One region of the Kitasatospora cystarginea genome, then DNA from elsewhere that is predicted to be linked to it. Evidence: riboswitches for the same ligand, from Rfam matches in the RefSeq annotation. Region 1 holds a riboswitch; each other region holds the start of a gene.

Region 1 (7,668 bases):
CGAACACCGTATCGGTGATCAATCTGGCCACCGACACCGTGACCGCCACCATCCCCGTCGGCAGCAACCCCGAAGGGGTGGCGGTCAGCCCGGACGACACCACCGCCTACGTCACCAACATCGCCTCGAACACCGTGTCGGTGATCGACACGGCCACCGACACCGTCACCACCACCATCCCCGTCGGCACCAACCCCGACCAGGTGGCGGTCAGCCCGGACGGCACCAGCGCCTACGTCACCAACGCCGGCTCGAACACCGTGTCCGTGATCAACACCGCCACCAACACCGTCACCACCACCATCCCCGTCGGCACCAACCCCGAAGGGGTGGCGTTCACCCCGGACGGCACCACCGCCTACGTCACCAACGGCCTCGCGAACACCGTGTCCGTGATCAACACCGCCACCAACACCGTCACCACCACCATCCCCGTCGGCCTGTCGCCGTTCGCGGTGGAGTTCAGCCCGGGTGGTATCCGCGCCTACGTCACCAACACCAACTCGAGCAACGTGTCGGTGATCAACACGGCCACCGACACCGTCACCACCACCCTCTCCTCTGGCACCGCTCCCCGCGGGGTGGCCACGGCCAGGGTCCCGGTGGTGGCCACCGCCACCTGCCCCACCGGCCACGTGATCACCGGCGGCGGATACCAGCAAAGCGGCGGCGCCGTCCCACCCATCCAGGTCACCAGCCGACCCGTCGGCAACACCTGGCAAGTCCTCGCCGACAACCAGAACACCAACTACACCACCGTCACCCCCTACGCCGTCTGCGCCCCATAACCCACCCGGCTCCCGCAGCCGCCGTGCCAGCTGCGGGGCCACGGGGGCCACGGGGGCCACGGGGGCCACGGGGGCCACGGGGGCCACGGGGGCCACGGGGGCCACGGGGGCCACGGAGACACAACCACAACGGGCTTGATTCACTTTGACGGACACCCCTGGTCAGGGGCTTCGGCCCCGGTAAGGATGATGTCCATCATGGAGAGCATGGGGACACCCACCCCGGCCACCAGGGGCGCCGACGGGCGCAACACCACTCACAATCACCACCTCCAGGAGGACCACCCAGCCAACCGGGGGCGGCGGCGCGGCGAGGTGGGCAGGGGCGCAGCCCCTGCCCGAGCAGGACCCGGACCTGGCCGCCCACGACCGGGCGCGGCGGGGCCACCACGAGCACGCGGACAGCCGGCGGACAAAGGCCGGGTCCCACCCAGGCCCTACCGCTCATGCTCAACCCGACGATTCCCTCGGTGATGTCCCGGCGTCGGCGCTCCATGAGCCCGACCCGCACTGCGCTGCCTGGCCGGCTACGTTGCCTCGGCGAGGAGTGGGTATTCTGACCGGCGGCTGAGCTTCGGCCCCGGACGAGACGCGCCGTACCCGGTTATGCACGACGACGCCCCGTTGCCGCCTTGACGGCACTGGATGGCCCTTTCCGAGGTGGAGGGGGCTGGCGTCTCGCGGAGGGTAGTCCGGCATGACCGTTCCACTGACCAGGACTTTGTACACGGCCACTGCGAATGCTGTCGGCGGCCGGAACGGCACCGTCGCCACCGATGACGGGCATCTCGCGGCGCGACTGGCACCGCCGCGCAAGAGAGTGCCGGAGGCCACCGATCCCGAGCAGTTGTTCGCCGCCGGATTCGCGGCCTGCTTCGGGTCCGCGTTGGCCGAGGTAACGGGTGACAGCGGCCTGGACACGACGGCTGCTCGGGTCACCTGCCAGGTTGAGCTGGGGACGACCGCCACACCCGCCGGATACGGTCTGGCTGTGACACTGTCGGTCGCGGTACCGGGTTGGAAGGCCGATGACCTGCTTCCCTACCTGCACCGGGCCGACGCCGTCTGCCCCTACTCCCAGGCCGTGCGTGGCAACATCCCGCTGTCGATCGTGGCGCTCGATGCGGGCGGGGCCGGGGGCGACATCTGATGGAGCCGACACCGAACCGGTCCGGAACCGCGACCGCCTCGTTCGCCTGCGCCCAGAGCCGATCGGCTGCGACAGTCGTGCGCCCCCCTACGCGCGGCGGGTGGCGCCGGCTCGGCATCAGCCGCGACGGCGGCCCGCTGATCGACGAGGGCGAGGCCGTGTGGCTGCAGATCGGGGACCAGTACGCCGGATTCGCCGGCACCACGTCCTTTGACGGCGCGCAGGTCCGATTCCACCACGAGGTGGGTGAGCCTGGGGAGGACCTGGGCGCCTTGCGCTGGGACGGGGAGAACCTGGTCGAGTCCGGATCCAATCCGGACGGCAGTACGTTCCTGGAGATCTGGACACCGCTGCGCGGCTGTGAGGGCGAGGCCGGTTCCTGGCGCGCGGAGGGCTGCCAAGTGGTGCGAGTGGGAAGGCACGTCATCCATGTCGACGGCGAGGCGGGAACCTACCTGGTGGTCGGGTTGCCCAGGGCCTGAAGCCGGAGCCGGGGATCCGGTAGCGGCCCGAAACCGTGCCCGGACACGACAGTTGGAGGCCGGCCCGGTTCGCGGCGGCTTTCTCCTGGCGTTCCTCGTGCTCGTGGTAGCAGCGGCCGCCGGGGCCGCGGGTCCACTGGCCATGGAGCCCGTACTCGTAGGTGCTCTCCTGCTCGGGGACCTGGCCGCAGTCGGCACAGGCCAGGGTCGGCATCACCTCGCGGTGGTCCTGGCGGGCCTTCTTCTCGCAGGCCTTCTGGCGCAGGTCGTAGGCGGCGCGGTTGCCCGGGTTGTCCAGCGCCTCGATCAGGAAGTGCCGGCCGGGGCGGCCGAAGCGCCACCACACCGGCCCGAGGGGCCGTGCTCGGCCAGGAGTTCCAGGGTGGTCGCGAGGATGGGCACGGCGTCGTCGTACTCGTGCCAGCCGTCTCCGTCGTTGTCGTCCCGGTGCACGGTGTACCGCTGCCCGCGCCAGCACTCCGCGGACAGGTCGGCCACCGCCTGCTGCCGGTTGGCCAGGGCGACCGGTCCGGCGTCAAGGCGACCGGTCCGGCGTCGGTGACGACCAAGGCGACCGGCGGGTACCCGGTGCAGGTGTGGCCGGGCCAGGTACGGCGCCGCCAGTACACCGTCCGGTCGGTCCGCTCCTGGTCGGCAAGGGCCGGGTCGTTGTCGCGGACCTTCACACGGCCAGGACGTGCTCGGAGTAGCTGGCGCCTTGCCGTCGTACTCGAGGTGCGGTGCGCGTCAGGCGATGGTCCCGCCCGCGTTGCGGATCAGCTGCTGGAGCACCTTGACCGTGGTGATGTAGTCGGCGTCGTCGATGCCTTCGTGAAGGGCGGCGCGGATGGCGGGTGCGTTGCGTGCGAGGTCGACGCGGGCCTGCTCCCCTTCCTCGGTGAGCAAGAGCCGCTCTTCGGCGTCCCGGGCCAGCCAGCCTCGCTCCAGGAGCACCTCGGATTCGGCCGCCAGGTCGTCCTCGGCCCGGATGTAGGAGGCCATGGCGGCGCGCAGCTCGGTCAGGGTCATCCCCTGGCCGTCGGGTGAGATGTCGTTCGCCGAGAGGTTGCGGAGCAACCAGAACTGGGGCTGGGTGTAGCCCTTCTCGGCTTGCCGGGCCCGGATGTAGGAGATGAGCGCCTCGTAGGCGACACCGGTCCAGTACGCCGCGGGTCGTCCGGCGAGTTGGGCATCGGAGATCTGCTCGGTCGTCACAGGGCTCCCCCTGCTTGTCGCTCTGCTTCAACGCCCGCGCTGCGCGGGCGGTGAGGAGACCGTACGACTTGAAGTGCGCTTGAAATCAAGGGCGGAGCTCTCCTGCGGGTCATCCGCACGAAGACCACGTTGCTGAAGACGGCCGCCCGGCCAACGCTGCCCGGCAGGCGGGTGAGGTGGGTGGCCGACGTCGACTTGTGGATCGCTCGTCCGCGACAGGGCCGCGGCCTCGACGCGACCGACGGCCTCGCCCTGTGCGTGCCCTGGAGCCGCTTGAGCGCACCGTACAGGGCACCGTGGCCACGACGGTGCTCGGACGCGAGCGCCGGGTCCACCAGTGTCTTCACTGGGCCCTCGGTGCACAGCAGCGCGTCGGTCAGCTCGAGCAGCGCATCCCTCCGACCGGTCAGACAGGTGTAGAAGTCCGCTCGGAAGCGTGACAGTTCCGCGAACGGATCGCGCTGGACAGCTTGCTGCAGCACACTCATCACCAGGGCCTTCGTGTTGATTCCCTTACCTCGTCGGAGAGTTCAGGATCATGCCTAGGCCGCTCCACCGTCCGAGGAATCCCTGGACGGGTGACATCATGGATCGATCACTCGTGCGATATCTCTCGCGGAGTGCCGCGATACTGCTGCCATGAATCACACATCCCACCCGGTGGTCCGGCAGGCACCCTTTCCGTTCCCAGGGGAGCGGTTCCCGCGCGATCTCGGCGCTGTGGTGCAGCGGACCGTCGCGGAGGGGCGCATGCCGGCACTCGTCGTCATCCATGACAGTGAGGGCGACTGGCTGATCGGGGACGGCGTGAACGATCCGAACCTCCCCGATGCCAGTGGCGTGTACTGCATCGCCTGCATGACGGAGGACGATCCCTCCATCTCCGAGACAGCCAGCCTGCAACCGGGCTTCGCTGCCTATCGAGATGGGCCCGGGCTGCCCTGGACCATCGAGCCGTTCAGCTACGGAGGCGACGAAGGTTAAACGTCAAGGTCAAGGTTAGAAGCTGTTTCAGATCTCCTCCGCGGCGACGTTCCGTGACGTCCGATCGAGGGTGCGGAGGCAACGGGCCGGAGCGCCGTGGCGTTCGGGCGGCTGAGTACCGAAATTCCTTGTCAGCGACTCCGGCGAGGCTGAGTGGGTTTGCCGGGTCGTCCGGCCGCCCCCTGCGCGATGACGTGGCCGGGCGGGCGGCGCCCCGTAGGCACCGTCATCGCGGGCCCCGGCCGCACCCCGCTGTCCCCAGCTCTGGGGCACCGACGGCGGGCGAGCACGATCGCTCCGGCACCTGCGACGAGGAGCAGCGCGCCGGCGCCGATAAGGAGGGCGGTCTGCGCGCCGTCGGCCCCGAGGCGGCGAGGCTGCCGCCTCGGGCGTGCCGTGCGGGCCGACCGCTGGTGCTGGGGCGGGCGGCCGGGCCGGGGCTGGCCGAGGAAACGGGGTCTGCGGTCGGGCCCGGCCCGGGTCGTCCGGTGCACGGTGAGCCTCACTGTCGCGGTGGCGCTGCCGCCGTAGGAGTCGCCTGCGGCGTAGGTGAAGGAGTCCGTGCCGGAGTACGCGAGCACGCCCCGGAGCCGACAGGCTCGATCAGCCGATCGGTGGTGCGAGGTATTCCAGCGCATAACCGTCGCCGGAGGGGGTTACGCGGGCGATGCCGGGTGAGTCGAGGTGGGCGCCAGCTACGAAGTGGTGTGGTTGGGTCAGTTGTTCGAGGAGGGCCGCTCGCGCGGCGCTGGCCTGGGACTGGTTGCCGTCGAGCTCCCAGGACACGTTCGGCTGATCGAATTGGAGCGTGGGAACGTGAACGGTGTCGCCCCAGGCGAGAAGGTGGCCGGTGCCGCTCCTGACGTGGTAAACGGTGTGACCGGGTGTGTGGCCCGGTGTCGGGATCGCGGTGGTCCAGTCGTTGATCGCGACCTTCTCCGACACGGGTACGACGCGGTCGCGGATCGGCTCGAGCCGCCCCGTGAACACCGAGGTGTCGCCCGCGCCGATCCACACGCGCTCGAGTTTGGTGAACGCCTCTGAACCGTCCGGCGCGATGAGTCCGCTCACGTGGTCTTCGTGCTTGTGGGTGATGGCCACATCGGTGACATGCGCGCGGTCGATTCCCGCTTCGTCGAGCGCGTCGTAGATCAATCCCATGGTGGGGTCGTGCCAGGCGTTGGACGCGCCGGTGTCGATGAGAACCGACCGCGTGCCGTCGGTGACGAAGAAGGCGTTGACCGACAGCCGCAAGTTGTCGCCGGCCAGCGGGACGGCGGCCGGCAGCTCGTCGAGCGTGCGCCCATCCTCGCCGCGGAGCCGTGTCGGCGGCATGTCGATGTACCCGTCTCGCAACGAGATCACCTGCAGATCGCCGAATTCGAACGTGGCATGGTGGCGGCCACTTGAGATCAAACGCATGGAGCCCCTCCGTCGTGTCGGGCGCACATCGTACGTCTCCTAAAGGAGATCAGATCTTCTTTAGGAGAAACCCTACACTGTGGGCAGCGAGGTACCCATCGATCGAGGAGCACGGTGGTCGAGCAAGACGGAAACGCGGCCGAATCCCAGCACGGTGACGACCTGGCTGGCGCGTTCGGCGGTAACGTGCGGCGACGCCGCGAGGAGGCGGGCCTGACGCTGGAGCAGTTGTCCACCCAGTCGTCGGTCAGTCGGGCGATGCTGTCCAAGGTCGAACGCGGCGAGAAGAGCCCGACGATCGGCGTCGCGTCCAGGATCGCCCACGCGCTCGATGTCTCGCTCTCGGACCTGATCGGTGCGCCGGCTGCTGCCGCGTCCGGTGTGGCCATCGTCATGCGCAAGAACGATCGCCCCGCTTTCCGTGACCCGGAAACCGGCTTCGAGCGGCACATCGTGTCAGCGGCCCCGGGCGCGGGACGAGCCGAGATGGTCGTCCACTACCTCCCCCCGCAGGTCTCTACCGGGCTGCTGCCCGCGTATCCGCCAGGTACGGAGAAACAACTCGTGGTGCTCGAAGGCACCCTCACCGTCGCGATCGGCGGGATCAGCGAGACCCTGAACACAGGTGACTCCCTGTTCTTCCAAGCCGACGCGGACCACGGCTTCGCCAACCGAACGAACGCTCCCTGCGAATACATCATGGTCATCTCGCGCAGAACCTGATCAGCCGCCTGACGCTGTCGGGGAACTTGGAGAACGTCAGATTCACCAGTCCCCGATCTGCCCACGCAGGGTTCGTCCGGCCCGGGTGGCCACGCCCCGGCCGGTGGCGGCCGGGTGCAGCCAGTAGCCGATCTCGCGGCCAGCCAACAAGCGCCGACGATCGCGCCGTTCAGCACGATCACGTAGGTGAACTCCTCACCACTCGCCCAGCGCTTCGCGCGGCGGGCCAGGAAATCGGTGGTCTTGGCCAGGCTGTGCTCAGCGACCCAGGCCATCCACGGGCGCAGGTGCTCCAACGACTCTTCAATGACCCGCAGGAGTTCCGGAAGGTCTGTCTCGCTGTTGAAGCGGCGCAGCGTCAGGTCGTCCAGCTCGATCACCTGCTGCCCAGGTCACGACCAGCTGGTCGGCGCATCGGGGCACGAAACGATGCCGGAAGAGATGCACGCGGTCGGCCGGGGTCCAGCGCCAGTACACGGGGACTGCGGGGCGGACGGAGAACTCCCAGATCGGCACGTTCCTGGCCTACGCCTCGGCGAAGGGCCGCGCGCTGATCGACCGGGAGCTGTACCTGCCGGCCTTCGTGGACGGACGACCGCGAGCGCTGCCGGGCGGCCGGCGTGCCCGATGACGTGCCGTTCGCGACGAAGAACGAGCACTTCCGCTGGATGCTGCAGCGTGCGATCGACGCGGGGGTGCCGTTCGCGTGGGTGACCGCGGACGAGGCTTACGGGCAGGTCAAGCACCTGCGGGTCTGGCTGGAGCAACGCGGCATCGGGTATGTGCTGGCCACCAGGGTCAACGACACCGTGATCACGACACGGTGGCGTGAGGTCCGGGTCGACGAGCTGGTCGCCACGCTGCCGCGACAGGCCTGGAAGCGCCTGTCCGGCGGCAAGGGCTC
Region 2 (7,668 bases), on a different contig from region 1:
GAAGGGTGCGCCGGACACGTCGGAGGGAAGGAGGTCCGGCGTGAACTGGATCCGCCGGAAGTCCAGGCCCAGCGCCGTGGCGAAGGAGCGGGCCAGCAGGGTCTTGCCGAGACCGGGCAGGTCCTCGATGAGGACGTGGCCGCCTGCCAACACGCCGGACATCACCAGTTCGAGCGTCTCGGCTTTGCCGACCACGGCGCGGCCGACCTCGTCGAGGATCCGTCGGGCACGCTCCCCCGCCTGGCGGGGAGTCAGGGCCGGGGTCGACGGCCCGGCGTCGGTCGGATGGGTGCTGCTCACTGCGCTCCTACGGTGCTGTTGTCGGTCAGAGGCTGGAGAGGCGGTTCACGGCGGCGCGGAGCACCGGCGCGGGGACGGGTTCGGATGTGACGGGGCACGCGGGGTCGATCAGCGGCCAGACCTCGGGACCGACCAGGGCGGCAGCGGCCTGGGGCCGGTCGTGGAGGGAGACGGCGTGCCGCTCGGCCAGCCGGGCCGCGTACAGCCACTGCAACCGCCGTCGGAGCACCTCAGCGCCGTCTCCCCGGCCTGTCAGTCCGTTCTCGACCACCCGGCGCCAGTCACCGAGGCCGGCCCGCTGCTCCTCGATCAGCCGAAGGGGGCCACGCAGCGCACTGTCCTGGGAGTGGAAGCCCGTCGTGTAGCGGGCGGTGACCAGGGCGACGGCAGTGATCACTGCGGCTCCGGCGGCAGCCGCGCGGAGCCCGCCGACCAGCGCGAGCGCCGTCTCGGCACCGCCGGGCGCCGTGCAGAGCGCCGCCAGAATCCGTGGGGTTCCCCGAGGAAGGATCGGCCTCACCGGGCTCCCGCCCCCGCCCGGCACGCGGTACGGCGCTCCGTACGGCTTCTCGCCGTACCCTGGCCCGTCCGGGAGTCGTGCTCGGCGAGTTGGGCCGCGATGGCGTCGAGCGCCGCTCGGGCCGATTCCAGTTGGCCCGAGTCCAGCGGATGGCTGGAGTAGCGCGCCTCACGGAACAGCACGGTGAGCGCCAACGCGTGCGGACCGGCGAGGAGGCCCGTTGCTTCCGCCCGCTGCAGCAGATCGGACGGGCTGTCCGAAGCCCGGCGGACGACTCCGGAGTCGGTCAGCGACGTCTCCATGGCGGCGTAGCAGGCGATCACCGCAGCGCGGACGTCGGCGCCGTGCAGGGCTCGGCGGCCCTCGTCGACGGCATCGGCGAGGGCGCGGCCGGTGAGTGGCTCGGTGTTGCCGAGGTCCAACGACTCCGGCTCGCGGCGGCGGTGGCCGAACCGCCGCCACAGCAGCACGGCGCCGACCACGACCGCGAGCACCACGAGCAACACGCCGACCACGGCCAGCAGTTGGCTCAGGTCGAACCGGCTGGCGGACCGCCCGTCGGGCGCCGGCCCGACCGTCTGCGAGGACCCCTGCGACGGCTCCGTGACGGGACCCGGCTGTGCTCCGGGCCCGATCACCATCGGCTTGTCGTCCCGCTCGGCGGGCGGAGCCGGGAGCCACATCAGTGTGATCGGTACGATGACCGCCGCGAGCGGGAGGAGCACCGTCCCGGCCGAGGCCAGGCGCCACGCCACCGGGCTCGCGGTGTCCGTCCCGCGGGTGGACGTCCGGTGGTGGACTGTCAGCACACCACCGCCGACCGCGCAACCCAGGGACAGCAGCAGGACTGTCGCCCGGTGCCCGGCGAGCGGCCCCGGCCCGGGCGCGGGCCCCTGACCGGAAGCGGATTGCAGTGCCAGTGCTGCCAGCACCAGCGCACCCGTGACCAGCGCCGCCACCACCAGCCGTGGCCATGCCCACCGAGCCGGTATTCGGCCCGTACCTGTGCTCATGCCGCTCTGTTCCCCCGTTGTGCCGGCACGGCACTCACCACCGAACCGGTCGTCAAGGGGAGTCTCGCACAACGATCGAATATCTGTCAGCGCCCGAGCGATCCTGACTGACTGGACATCACATAACTACGAGCGGCCGGGCATACGGACCGGGAGGACGGGGGCCACGGGTTCGACAGAATGTCGAGTATCGCCGTCGTTCAGCAGCACATACATCAGCATGTCGCACCACTCGTCCCCCACCTGCCGCCACCCTCGCAGCAGCCCCTCGCGTCGGAACCCCGCGCGCTCGGCGGTGCGCACGGAAGCCGTGTTCCACGGCTCCACATACAGCTCGAGCCGAGGGATCCGCAGTTCGCGGAGGGCCCAGCAGGTCACTGCGCCGAGCGCGGCCGCGGCAGCACCCTGACCACGCGCCGACTTGACGACCCAGTAGCCCAACGACGCACGGCCCTGCGCCGAGTCCTTGAGCATCAGCCCCACGTAGCCGACCGGCCGACCGTGCGAGTTCACGATGACGAACGGATATGCGGTCCTCGCGGTCACGCGGCCCCACTGCCGTTCGACGAACGCGACACCTGCCGGCTCGGAGTAGGGCGAGGGCACAGTGGTGATCAAGGGGATGTAATCGTCCTCCGACGCCTCCCGGACGAGCCGAAGGTCCGAAAGGTGCCACGGCCGAAGCGTGAACCCTCCATCAACGGTGAGTTCAGGCATGTCAGGCGGCAGTTCCATCCGCCCATCGTGCCGTGGTGCAAGACCGGTTGCACTCGGATTTCGCACAGGGAACCGCGCCCCGCTCCGGCCGCTCGGGTTGACCGGGCGGACGACCTCGCGGCGGTCGCCGGCGATGTTCCTCCTCGACACCGGCCTCCCGTTCGCCGACGCGGCTACACCGGCCCCGCTGCGCGAGGCGTTCGACACACTGCTGGACACGCTCGGCAACCTCGCGGGAGACGCCGAACCGGCGCTGTTCGTCGAGGTCTTCTGGTCGGCCCTGCACGGCCTGGTCTCGCTCACCAGCTCGGGCCGGCTTCCCCGGCGGGAGGCGTCGCGGCGGCTCGAGGTCCTGGTGGACCGGTTCGCGGGAACGGGACACTGACGGGCGGTCACCGCTGCGGAAGGGCCGATCGGTGAACCCGGCTCGCCCAACACCGGCTCGGCCACTTGCGCCCGCCCGGCAGCGCGTAGCACACCGCACTCGCGTACGAGAGTACGGCGATGTGGCCGGCGGGACCAAGTCCTCTACCGTGGCGGCGAGTCCAGGTCGTGCCGATCGCAGTCGGCACTCGCCGTGGTACCGTCCCCGCGGAGGCTCAACAGCGCCTGCCCCGGACGAGATGTGCGCCGTACCCGGCCTGCCAAGACGACGCACTGAGGAGACGTCGTGGACGCGGGCACGTTCTGGGTCGATCTCGCCGGCACGGCTCCCGAGCCCCGTGCGCTGGACGTCCGGTGGATCCACGGGTCGCCGTCAGCCAAACACAACACCGACCCGGACATCCAGGTCCACGCCTACGACCGGCACACGTACATCCTGCGGCAGAACATGGCGGTCGACTACGAGGCGCCGTTCCTGTTCCTGCTGTTCGGGAACGCCCAAGCGGTCCTGATCGACACCGGAGCCACCGCTTCCGCGGAGTTCTTCCCCTTGCGCCGGGTGATCGATGAACTCGTCGACGGGTGGCTCGCCCGGCACCCACGGGAGCGGTACCACCTGCTGGTCCTGCACACCCACCCGCACGGCGACCACATCGCGGGTGACCCCCAGTTCAGCGACCGCCCCGACACCACGGTGGTGGGAGCGGACCTGGCCACCACCCGGAAGTACTTCGGGTTCGACGAGGACCCTGACGCCGTGGCACAAGTCGACTTGGGTGGACGGGTGTTGGAGTGCCTGGCCACCCCGGGTCACCACGAGGCTGCGGTCACGTTCTACGACCCGTGGACCGGATTCCTGCTCACTGGCGACACGGTCTACCCGGGCCGGCTCTACATCCAGGACTGGCCCGCCTTCGCCCGCAGCATCGACCGGCTGATCGAGTTCTCCGACCGCCGGCCGGTCACTCACGTGCTGGGCTGCCACATCGAGATGACCAGGCAGCCGGGTGTGGACTACCCGATCCGCACCACCTTCCAGCCCGACGAGCCCCCGCTTCAGCTGACCACCGGCCACCTGCACGACATCCGCGCGGCGATCCGGGAGGTCGGCGACGATCGGCCCAGCCGACGCGCCTTCCCCGACTTCGTCCTCTGCCCCTCCGACCCGCCGCGCGACTGACCGGGACTTCCTGCGGGCCACCGCGCGGGTCCAGGGCCCGACGCCTCGTGAGGCGGTGGCGCCCCAGGACGGCATACCGGCAGACCGGTCTCAGGACGGGTGGCGCCGGTCCTCCACCGTCCAGCCGTCTCCGAGCTCACGGCGCAGGGTCTCCAGCGCGCCGTCCGCCTGCCGGTCGAACTGCTCGCGCTGCTCCTCGGACCACGGAGACGGACCCCCGGGGTCGTCCCAGTCGAGAGACGACTGATACCACTCGCAGAGGCCCTCCAGTCGGATCCGGGTGTCAGGAGTGATCGGGAGGAGGTCCAGCTCGCAGGGCGAGCCGTACGGGCCGTCAAGGTCGGGAGCGCCGGACGGACCTGGCCACAACGGGGTGTGCGGCACGCCGCATTCGAAGAAGAACCGCAGATGGTAGGGCATGCTGCACTCTCTCACGACAGCATGCCGAGGCTGAGCCCGGTCGGCCGCCCGGCCGTCTCGGTCTCGGGGACACTGCGGCAACACGGGCCTCGGGCGGGCAGCGGGCGAAGGCCTCCACACACACCGACGTGCCGGGATCCGTCGGGAAGACGGGCCGGCAGGCTCAACGCGCTCACCGCGTACGGCATCCCCGGGACTCGGTCGACAGCGAGAAGCTCAGCGACCGCACCGGCGGCACGGCCGGCGAGTGGCACGGTGGTACGAGAGCGCGGCAGCGCCAAGCCCCAGGCCCCACAGCCAGTACGCGGGCATCGCCACCCACAGGAAGGACAGCGGCAGGGCACCCGGATGCGGCTTCGGATGCATCGTGTCGCCGACCAACTGCCCGATACCGACCCCGAAGTAGACCAGAAGCCCGGCCGAGATACCGGACGCCGGTGCCAGCACGAGCCATCGGGGTACACGATGCCGGGCGACCAGCGGCACCCAGCGTGGGAGCACCCGGCCCCAGCGATGGACCAGGGACAGCGGGAGTACCGTCCCCACCAGCAGGAAGCCCGCTTCGAACACGGCCAGCGACACCGCTTCCGCCGACGTCAGCTTCCCCGGGGCGCCCCAGCCCAGACCGTACTGCGCGGCGATCCGAAGGCAGCAGGCCGCGACCGCGCCGTAGGCCGCCCACCAGGCCCAACGCGGCGGAACCGCCGACGGGTTGGGGATCGAGGGCTCCCCGGTTCGGCCGCACTGCGGGCAGCCACCCCACAGACGGCGCCGGTGCGAGAGCGCGGCAACCGACAGCAGGACGGCCACCGTGAGGCACGCCGCCCTGCTCAGCGCGCCCGGCAGGTCGTGCGGGATGTGCAGACCGGGGATCAGCCGACCGATCACGTCCAGGAGCAGCAGCGGGCAGGACACCAGCAGCGCGGCGCTCACCGCACAGGCCGCCACCACCAGCGGTCGGCGCGGCCGGGTCGCCATCCGCAGCAGCCCTGCGATCACGGCGGCCGCAGCGCACAGCACGACGACACCCCACCGGGGAAGGACCAGCAGGTCCGTACCGAAACGCCCGAAGGACGGCGCACCATTGAGCAACCAGTGGGCCTGCCACAGTCCGTAGCAGATCGCCGCCGCCGGCGCGGCGGCCGCGGCCCACCGAAGTCGGCCCGGAAGGACTGCCGGACCGTGCTCTGCGGCAAGTGGCCCCGGTGCTGCCACGAAGCCGTCCAGCCTGCGTTCCCGTTCGTCTTCAGCCATGGCACCAACTCTGAAGTCGTGGATCCCGCAGGGGCATCGACGGCACGGAGGATGCCCGTCCCCCACGCGAGGGACGGGGTGACGGCCGCACGGAGGATGTCCGCGACCGGTCCGCCGGCCGCTGGATCGTGGCCGTTCAATGATCCCCCTTCCCTCGCGGTTGTGCTTCGACGTCCGCGACGGGGACGTCGCCTGCCTCTCCCCGTTCGTACGGCATCACGTCTACCTGCCCGGCCGTCACTCGGTCCAACTCCCCGATCTTCCCGGAGGGTTTCGCGCGATCGTGTCGGGCAGCATCGCCGATCTGGAGCCAGCAGCCCTGGGCACCTCAGCCTGCTCATTGACATCGAGGTGGGTGGCCGTTCGGTCGATGCGGCCGCCGTGCCTGGAAACGCCTCCGCCGATCAACAGCGGCTCCAGCGCTCGGACCTGAGGCGCGAATGGCCTCCGACCTGAGACGATGGGACTTCCCGCGGTTCGAGGTCCATGATCGAGAGAACATCCGCAAGATGCGATCTTGTCATGCGGCCGCGACGGTCCGCGCGGCAGAGATTCGGACACCACCGGACGTCGACGCGCAGTCCAAGCCAGTGCTTGGGTCGTTCCCAGCAAACCTCGGCGCGCGACCCGGGCAGTGACCAGGCCGCCCGACAGCGCCCGCCCCGCACCCTTCCCGGACGGACCCGGCGCCGCGCCTGCCGTCTGGCCGGACGTCAGTGGCGCGTGTACGGCGCCACCAGCGCGGCCGAGGCGAACGCCCGGCGTTCGATCTCCTTGAGCGTCTGGGCCGGTGGCGTACTGCTGTCAGAGGAGGACGGCACCGGTTCGCGCAGTGCGTACAGGGTCAGCCGGTATCTGTGGGTGGTACCAGGGGGTGGGCAGGGCCCGGTGTAGGTGGTCTCGCCGAAGTCGTTGAGGGCCTCCCGGGCCCCCGGGACGAGGCGGTGGGCGGTGATCCCACGGGTGCCGGCCGGGATCCCGAGCTGCAACCAGTGGATCTTCTGCACGTCCAGGTCGACCATGGTGAGGGCGAGTTCGGCCGTCCCGGCCGGCACGTTGGCGAACTCCAGACCTGGCGAGTAGTCCTTCGGATCGTCGCAGGTCATGAGCGGGATGAACGCACCGGACTGGTCGAAGCCCTGCCCCCGGGTGAGGGTGAACGGGCCGGTGGAGGCAGCGGCCGTCAGCGTGGTCGCCGCGGTGGATGCCCGTGCGTCAGGCACGGGTCCGGACGCGCTGGAGGCGCAGGCAGCACACCCCAGCAGTACCCCCGCAACCACGGCACACGCTCGGATTCGGCTCCCTCGAACTCGCACGGAACCACTCTAGGTGCCCACTCCAGGACGATCGGTCATCGACGCCCCTGTGCGCTGACGAGAGCCATCAACGACAGTCGCCGGCGAGAGCCGTCGCAGGATGCCGCTCATCATCTCGGCCGCCGACCGTCACGGGCTTGAACGCCCACATCGATCGGCACCACCAACGCCCATCGTCAGCCGCCTCGCCAGATGTTGTCGAAGGCCGCCTTCTCAATGGATCGCCGCTGCCGTACGGCCTCCAGCTCCACCAACGCGCCATTGACCTCGGCGAGCACGTTCTCCACCGCGTCGTCCTCCACCGCGCCGCCGGCCACACTCGGCGCGTCTCCGATCCCCTTGTCAGGGATCCCCACGGCCGCCCCCAGGGCGGCGAGCACTGGCTCGTTCGTGGCCCAGCGGTCCCCCGCCAGACGGCGGTCAAGCGAATCCACCAGCACCGGCGGACCGGTCCGCAGAGGTATCCAGTGCCAATGTTGCCGCGTGAGTTGCCCCTCCACCTCGAAGGCGTCCAGGTAGGCCGCAGCCAGGCCACGGCCTCTGCGCCACAGCCAGTCGCCGATC
Region 3 (7,668 bases), on a different contig from region 1:
TGTGCGAAGCCGACTACGGCAGCAGCCAGGCGCTCGACCAGATGATCCGCGTGCTCAACGACCGGTCGGCGCTCATCGAGGTGACCTGGGCCCGGTACACCCGGGCGGGTAGCGAGTTCCAGCGCACCCGGGTCCTCTACCTGGTCGCACGGACCGCAGAAGGTTGGCGTATCACCGCCGCGTCGGTCCTCGCCCCCTGACCGGTTCGGCAACATCGAGCTGTGATCTTCTGATCCGGCAAGGCCACGCGCTGGCACTCCTGGCCCGGCTTCACCCCGAGTCCTTCGCGACGGAGAACGAAAGCGAGTCCACGGCCGGCAGGCGGTCAAGCTTCGGTGAGACGGGTCAGGGTGTCCTCTGAAAGGCGATCTTGACCGATTGCCGAGAGATCTTGACGGGCTGACGCAGCCGCTTCGTTAGAGCGCCAGGCCTGCCAGCCAGGTCGTGACTGTCCGGGTGATCAGTGTCAGCGTCTCGGTTGCCGGCAGTGGCGCCGAGGCGGGCGCCGCGAAGACGTGGTCCGCCGCCGGCACGTCGGCCAGGCGCCAGCCGGCTGGCAGGGCGGGGAACTCCTCCGGCCCGCCGTACGGGTCTTTCTCGCCCTGTACGACCAGCGTCGGTAGCCCGCTGCCGAGCAGTTCCGCGGCCCGCGAGTCCTCCGGCTGGCCCGGCGGGTGCAGTGGGAAGGCCATCGCCAGCACGGCCGCCGCGCCGCTCGCCGCGGCGGTCCGGCAGGCCACCCGGGCTCCGGCGCTGCGGCCGCCGACCACCAGCGGTACGCCCTCGGCGGCCAGCCGCTCGGCGACCGGCACCCAGCCCGTGTCCAGCGTCTGCGGCTCGGGCGCTTCCTTCTCGCCGGCCACCTTCCAGGGCTGCTCGACCAGCGCCACGGTGATCCCGTGCGCGGGCAGCGCGGCGGCCAGTGCGGCCAGGTCCGCCGCCTCGATCCCGCGCCCGGTGCCGTGCCCGAGGCCGAGCACGGCGCGGGCCGGGCCGAGCGGCCGGTGCCAGCTGATCCGCGCATCCCCCACCGGCGTGGCCACCAGGGTCTGCTCGACCTCCATCGCGCCGCCCGACCCGCCCCCCGTCATGCCGGCCGCCTTTCCTGTCGTCCCGGTCGCCATCAGGTCGGGTGTACCGCTCTTGTCTGCCACCTGATCATCGTAGATCGCACACCGACCTGCCCCGGAGACCCGGGGTTGCGACTGCGGTCCGCTCCTTGTCGCCCTGGCCGGGTGGGTCACCGCGGATCTGTCGGCGGAGCGGGGTCCCGGTGGACGGACCAGCAGGTGGGGCTGGGGTGCGAGAACTGCTTTTCGGATTTTGTTATCGGGGTCCGGTTCGTCGGTCTCCTGGGGGTCGGCGTGAACGACGCGTCGGCGGGGAGCGAAGGCGGATCCATGAGTAGTGAGTTCGAGACCGTGGTGATCGATGCGGTGGTGTCCGAGTCGGATGCTGCGGGCGGTGGCGGGTCGGGGGTGTCGCGGCACGGGCGGGGGTGTGGTCGGCGGCGGGCTGTGGGGCGGCCGCGTCGGCTGGCGGCGGTTGCGGGGGTTGTGGGGTTGGTTGCGGTCACGGGTGGGGTGCTCGCTGCTGCGGCGTCTTCGGGGGGTGGGTCTGCTTCGCCGTCCGCCGCGGCCGGGGTGTTGTCGCCGGGGGACGGTGTCGTGTCCGTTTCCTCGGTTCAGCCGACCGGTTCGCCGAGTTGGGCGGTCACTGCGACCGCGACGGCGAGTGGTGCGGCGACCCCGTCGGCGAGTGGCGCGGCGATCCCGCCGGCGAGTGGCATGCCGACCGGTACGTCGAGCGGTACGCCTACCGTTCGGAAGACCCAGGCGAGGCCGGCGAGCAGTGCCCCGGCGATTCCGGCGGGCCGCAAGCCCACTGGGTCCGTCACGCACAGTGCGCCGGTCGCGGGGACACCGGCGACCGGTACCGCTGCCCGGTTCGCCCAGCAGATCGTCGACGCGGTCAACGCCGAACGTGCCAAGGCCGGCTGCAAGCCGCTCACCGTGAACGCGAAGCTGCAGGCCGTGGCGCAGGAGCACTCCGACGACATGGCCGCGCGTAACTACTACGAGCACGACACCCCGGAAGGCGTCGACCCCGGCACCCGGATAACCAACGCCGGGTACGGCTGGCAGAACTGGGGCGAGAACATCTACCAGAGCCCGAAAGACCCCGCCACGGCCATGGACGGCTGGATGAACAGCCCCGCACACCGCGACAACATCCTGGACTGCGTCTTCACCCAGACCGGCGTCGGCGTGAACCTCAGCGCCAACGGGCCCTGGTGGACCGAGGACTTCGCCCGTCCCCAGTGAACGGACGGTGAGCCCACCGCCGGCTCGATTCCTGTTATTTTCCCCCTCCCGCCGGGGTCTCACACGGCGCGGGAGGAACGATCATCCAGGTGAGGACGTCGGACGTTGATGAACAGTGAAAGCGGCAGCGAGACGGTCACCGCGGCGCAGGCAGGGGACGCGGCGGCCCGGGAACGGTTGATAGCCGACCACCTGCCGCTGGTCTACAACGTCGTCGGCCGCGCGCTGGACGGCCATGCGGATGTGGACGACGTGGTGCAGGAGACCATGCTCCGCGTCGTCAACTCCCTGGACGCGCTGCGCGAGCCGTCCTCCTTCCGGTCCTGGCTGGTGGCGGTGGCGATGAACGAGGTCCGTCGACGCTGGACGGCCCGGAAGGCGGCACCCGTGCCGGGTCTGCAGGAGCTGACGCAGGTCGTCGATCCGGCCGCCGACTTCGTGGACCTGACCATCCTGCGACTCGGCCTGACCGGCCAGCGCAAGGAGGTCGCCGAGGCCACCCGCTGGCTGGACGAGCGCGAGCGCGACCTGCTCTCCCTCTGGTGGCTGGAGACCGGCGGCGAGCTCACGCGGGCCGAACTGGCGGCGGCCCTCGGCCTCACACCGCAGCACACCGCCGTACGCGTCCAGCGGATGAAGGAACAACTGGAGATCGGCCGCCAGGTGGTGCGAGCACTCGCCGCCGACCCGCCGTGCGCCGAACTCTCGGCGCACACCACGGCCTGGGACGGGAAGCCAGCCGTTCTGTGGCGCAAACGCATCGCCAGGCACATCCGCAACTGCCCGCACTGCGCCGGGCACCAGCACACTCTGGTACCGGTCGAGGGACTCCTCGCCGGCCTCCCGCTGCTGCTCCCGCCACCGCACCTGGCCGCCTCACAGCACCTGGCCGCGTTCGCCACCACGGCCGCACAGCCGGCACCCTCCCGCACGGCGCCCGCGCCGACACGGTCGCCCGCCCCGACACGCAGGCTCCACCCGCGCGATGGGCGAGCGGTCAGGGCGGCCAAGGCAGCCACGGGAGTCGCGGCCGCCTTGACCGTCCTCGCCGGAGTGCAGATCCTCCGACCCGACCCGGACCACGCCGCGTCCGCCCCGTCGGTCTCGGTCACACTCGCACCCCCGGCGCCAGCCCCCACCACGCCGTCTCCCATACCATCGGCCACCGAGTCCCCGTCCCCGCCGCCCGCCACCACCGCTTCACCGCCGCCCGCCACCACCGCTTCACCGCCGCCCGCCACCACCGCTTCTCCGGAGGCCGCCACCACCCCGTCCGCGCCTCGCAAGACCCTCGAACAGCAACTCGTCGACCTGATCAACCTCCAACGGACGAAGAACGGCTGCAGGCCGCTGCGCGTCAACCGGCGCCTGCACGCGGCCGCGCAGGGGCATTCCGACGACATGGCCGCCGCCGGCTACTTCGACCACGTCGACCCGCGCGGCGAGCACGCCGACGACCGCATGACCGCTGCCGGCTACCAGTGGAGTGCGTGGGCCGAGAACCTCGACCGGGACACGAGCTCGCCGAACACGGTGCTGAAGGACTGGTCGGACGGCGCGATCCACCAGCAGAACATGCTCGACTGCCAGTACACCGACGCCGGTGTCGGCACCGCCCCCAACACGGACGGCCTGCTCTGGACCCTCGACCTGGGCAGCCCCGGCTGACAGCCCTGCCAGTCCGCTACTCGCGTGCCACTCGCAGCAGGTGTGTGGCAGGCCCCGGAGGTCGGGGTGCCGGTGCTGATGGTGGAGGTCGACCGCGCCACGATGGCGCCGGCCCGGGTGGCGGCGAAGTTCACCGCCTACCGCGGGCTGTTCCGCGTGAAGGTCCGGGACAACGACCCGGCCCTCACTGACGAGGAGCCGGCCGACCGGACGGTGCACTGGTGGCGTCGCGCCCCGGGCACACCCGCGCCGGGTACCCGCCGGTCGCCCTGGCCGTCACCGACGCCGGACCGGTCGGTCTGGCCAACCGGCAGCAGGCCGTCGCGGACCTGTCCGCCGACTGCTGGGGCGGCAGTTGGTGGACCGTCACGCGGCACGACAACGACGACGGCTTGCGCGAGTACGACGACGCCGTGCCCATCGTCGCCACCACCCTGGAGTTCCTGGCCGAGCACGGCCCGCTCGGCCCCATCTGGTGGCGCTACGGCCGCCCCCCGGCGGGCGGGGAGGGCCGGGCCGCCAGCTCTCACCGTTCTGCCGCGGTCCCGATCCCGCAGTTCCACTCGGGCGCCTCGCAGCCTGTCTGCGCGGGGCAGGAAGGGCTCCCGTCACCGCCCCGGCGGGCGGTTACCGCTGTGCCGGGGTCTGGCCTGGGCGCAGCGGTGACAGGTCCTCAGGGCTCCTGCAGGGCCCCGGCCCGGACGACTGGGGGCTGGTACCTCGGCGCTGTCCCGGCATGGTTCGCCGGGCCTCGGAACTCGTGGGCTGGGATCGGGTGGGACCCCGCCGGGTGGCCGTGTGTTGTGTGGTTGTCGGTCCTGGTCGCTGCCATCCGGTTGCGTCCGGGTTGCGCCGTCTGGGCTACAGTGAGCGGCGGTGACGCCGTTTTGGCGTCGCCCCGGACGAGAGCGTTGCCGTACCCGGTCCAGCAAAGACGGCTCGCAGCGCACTCATGCATCGCATCGATCTCGTCGAAATCACCGGTTCCCTCCTCATCCTCGTCGCCTTCGTCGCCGGTCAGGCGCGGCTCCTGCGCGGGGACTCGCGCACCGCCCTGTCGCTGAACCTCGTCGGCTCGGCGACCCTCGCGGTGATCGCACTGCGCCAGGGGTCCTGGGGCTTCCTGTTGCTGGAGGGCACCTGGGCCCTTGTGTCCGCCGTTTCCCTGACCGCCGTGCGCCCGCGCTCGGCGGATCGTTCCGAACACCACACTCCCGAGGAGACCCCCGTGGCAGGAGAGAAAGACCTTCGCAAGCTGCTCGCCGGAATGAGTCCGCAGCTCAATGCGGGCGAGTACGTGTTCACGGTCGCCCCCGACGGCCGCATTCCCGCCGGCGTCCGTCCTGTCGTCACCGTTGCCGAGGAGGAGGGCCTGACCCTCGTCCTGCCGAAACAGGATGCCGACCGGGCAGGCCTGGCCTACGACTACGTCGCTGGCTGGATCACCTTGCGCGTGCATTCCGCGCTGGAGGCGGTCGGCCTCACAGCGGTCTTCGCCGAGGCCCTGGCCCAGGTCGGACTCAGCTGCAACGTCGTCGCCGGCTTCCACCACGACCACCTGTTCGTTCCCTACGCCGACGCACCCCAGGCCCTGGCCGCCCTGAAACAGCTCACCCACTGACGGACACGGCACGCCCCCCGGGCCGCCCCGCGCACGGAGATGCGCGGGGCCGCCCCGGGGCGCCGACCGCTCTGCCGCGCCGCACCCGGACGGCTGGAGCTGGCCCTGTACAGCAGCCGGCCCGCGCCCGTGGACCGGGACCTGGGCCGCGGCTGGACCGAGAAGGACGTCGACGGCCTGGACGGATGGGTGGCCCTGGTCGGCGGCCGGATCGTCCTCGGAGCCCAGCCGGGCACCCTCCCGGAGCCCATCGTCCACGCCGAGGCGTGGCAGGCCGGCGCGATGCTGCACGCAGCCCTCGCCCAGCACCCGGGCCACCCCGACCGCGCCCCGGACGAGGACGACGACCAGGAGCACGGGCTGCTCGGCGACGTCCCTCACCGGGTCCGCCGCCGGGCGGCCGGGATGACCCTGGAGAACCTCCAGCAGGCCCTGCACCGGGCCCGGGACGACGAGCGCACCGCCGACCGGTACGCCGGAGACGAGACCGCCTACGCCACCGCGGCCGCCATCCGCGCCGAGTGGCAGCGCGTACGCGACCACACCGCCCAGACCCGCGCCGAGCGCTACGACCCCGACCACGACACCGCCCTCCAGCACGCGCTGCGCGCCGAACGCCACCGCCAGGACGTCGCCGAATGCGCCCGCGAGGCCGCCCACCAGGCCCGACAGAGGTCCGACGCCACCCACCGCCGCCTCGCCGGCACCGCCGCCCAGCCCCTCTACACCGCCCTGGAGCGCGCCGGCCTCTACACGCTGACCAACGACGACCACCAGGCCGTCCGCGACCTCACCCACCACCTCGCCCCCGCCACGCTGCGCCAGGTCATGAGCTGGCTGGAGCGCACCCGCACCGCGGCCGCCGCGTTGCGCGGTGCCGGGCAAGCCCCGGCCCGGCCCGTCGTGCGGCGTAGCCGGTTCTGACCAGCCGCCTGCGGCATCGACGACGTTCCCGGTGCCGCGCCGCTTCCAGACGGGTGATGGCCCGGTGCCGCGGGCCATATTCGTTCGTATGCGGGGCTATGTTGCTGGGCGACCCGCACCGGCTTCTGGAGGACACCGATGACCATCCCGGCCCTGGACCACTCGACGACCCGCTACTCCCTGGCGCACGCTTACTGGATGGCCCAGGCGGCCGGGCTGGCCATGCAGGACCCGGATGACATCGAGGCCCAGGCCCGTGTGTGGGGCTTCGACGAGGTGCGCAACTTCCAATCCCCGCACCGGATGCCGTTCCCGATCGAGGACACCCAGGCCTACACCATGGCCAGCGACCGCATGATCGTCACCGGGTTCCGCGGCACCGAGGTCTTGAAGATCTACGACTGGCTGACCGACGTCGACACCCCGCCCGTTCCTGGCCCGGACGACAAGGGCTTCGTCCACTACGGCTTCAACCAGGCCCTGCGGGCCGTCTACCCCCAGATCCGCGACACCGTCCAGGAACTGCGCACCAACGGGCAGAGCGTCTGGTTCACCGGCCACAGCCTCGGCGGCGCCCTGGCCATGCTGGCCGGTGCCCACTTCTACTTCGAGGAACCGCGCCAACTGCCCGACGGGGTCTACACCTACGGCCAGCCCCGCACCTGTGAGCGTCTGCTCGCCGGCCTGCACAACACCGCCTTCAAGAACCGCTGCTACCGCTTCGTCAACAACAACGACATCGTCCCCCACCTCCCGCCCGAGCCGTTCTTCACGCACGTCGACACCCTGCGCTACTTCGACGCCGACGGAAAGCTCCACGAGACCATGCCGCTCATCGCCGGGCTGAAGGACCAGGTCAAGGGCTACCGCCAGGACATGTTCGCCCCGGAGACAGACGGCATCAACGACCACCACATGCGCAACTACCTGGCCGCGTTCGAGAAGAACCTCGCCTGAGGGGTCCCGGCGACACCATAGACCCTTTCACGGCGCGCGCCGGCTCGGTGAGCCGATGCAGACCGATCCTCCTGTGGCAGGGCGCTCGGCCACACGGCGCGCATCGTTGGCGACGGTGCGAGATCGGGCGGATACTGAGGTTAGTAAGTGCACAGAGTGTTTGAAGTGTCACGC

Evidence for each region. A riboswitch is a leader RNA that binds a small molecule or an ion and turns the genes downstream of it on or off. The one in region 1 is predicted to bind guanidine.
Region 2: another riboswitch for guanidine. It lies ahead of ABD369_RS25645 (MBL fold metallo-hydrolase); the one in region 1 lies ahead of ABD369_RS39125 (Ohr family peroxiredoxin).
Region 3: another riboswitch for guanidine. It lies ahead of ABD369_RS41485 (CBU_0592 family membrane protein); the one in region 1 lies ahead of ABD369_RS39125 (Ohr family peroxiredoxin).

The regions. Positions count from the first base shown of each region.
Region 1 is NZ_BAAATR010000086.1:1,183-8,850, forward strand. It holds gene ABD369_RS39120 (YVTN family beta-propeller repeat protein) at 1-788, shown strand, start outside; guanidine-III (ykkC-III) riboswitch at 1,349-1,411, shown strand; gene ABD369_RS39125 (Ohr family peroxiredoxin) at 1,486-1,938, shown strand; gene ABD369_RS39130 (hypothetical protein) at 2,016-2,420, shown strand; gene ABD369_RS39135 (hypothetical protein) at 2,362-2,766, opposite strand; gene ABD369_RS39140 (hypothetical protein) at 2,727-2,918, opposite strand; gene ABD369_RS39145 (MarR family transcriptional regulator) at 3,168-3,635, opposite strand; partial or broken gene ABD369_RS39150 (transposase) at 3,905-4,123, opposite strand; gene ABD369_RS39155 (hypothetical protein) at 4,275-4,619, shown strand; gene ABD369_RS39160 (MBL fold metallo-hydrolase) at 5,223-6,041, opposite strand; gene ABD369_RS39165 (helix-turn-helix domain-containing protein) at 6,156-6,764, shown strand; partial or broken gene ABD369_RS39170 (IS701 family transposase) at 7,201-7,668, shown strand, end outside.
Region 2 is NZ_BAAATR010000026.1:46,737-54,404, forward strand. It holds gene ABD369_RS25620 (AAA family ATPase) at 1-300, opposite strand, end outside; gene ABD369_RS25625 (hypothetical protein) at 326-697, opposite strand; gene ABD369_RS25630 (DUF4129 domain-containing protein) at 817-1,833, opposite strand; gene ABD369_RS25635 (GNAT family N-acetyltransferase) at 1,960-2,568, opposite strand; gene ABD369_RS25640 (TetR-like C-terminal domain-containing protein) at 2,684-2,935, shown strand; guanidine-III (ykkC-III) riboswitch at 3,142-3,209, shown strand; gene ABD369_RS25645 (MBL fold metallo-hydrolase) at 3,221-4,114, shown strand; gene ABD369_RS25650 (hypothetical protein) at 4,205-4,534, opposite strand; gene ABD369_RS25655 (hypothetical protein) at 4,751-5,788, opposite strand; gene ABD369_RS25660 (YbhB/YbcL family Raf kinase inhibitor-like protein) at 6,502-7,011, opposite strand; gene ABD369_RS25665 (GOLPH3/VPS74 family protein) at 7,281-7,668, opposite strand, start outside.
Region 3 is NZ_BAAATR010000089.1:166-7,833, reverse strand. It holds gene ABD369_RS39330 (DUF6841 family protein) at 1-200, shown strand, start outside; gene ABD369_RS39325 (alpha/beta hydrolase family protein) at 417-1,091, opposite strand; gene ABD369_RS39320 (hypothetical protein) at 1,685-1,879, opposite strand; gene ABD369_RS39315 (CAP domain-containing protein) at 1,788-2,324, shown strand; gene ABD369_RS39310 (sigma-70 family RNA polymerase sigma factor) at 2,433-3,992, shown strand; guanidine-III (ykkC-III) riboswitch at 4,866-4,936, shown strand; partial or broken gene ABD369_RS41485 (CBU_0592 family membrane protein) at 4,945-5,157, shown strand; gene ABD369_RS39305 (ACT domain-containing protein) at 5,221-5,613, shown strand; gene ABD369_RS39300 (hypothetical protein) at 5,653-6,537, shown strand; gene ABD369_RS39295 (lipase family protein) at 6,676-7,494, shown strand.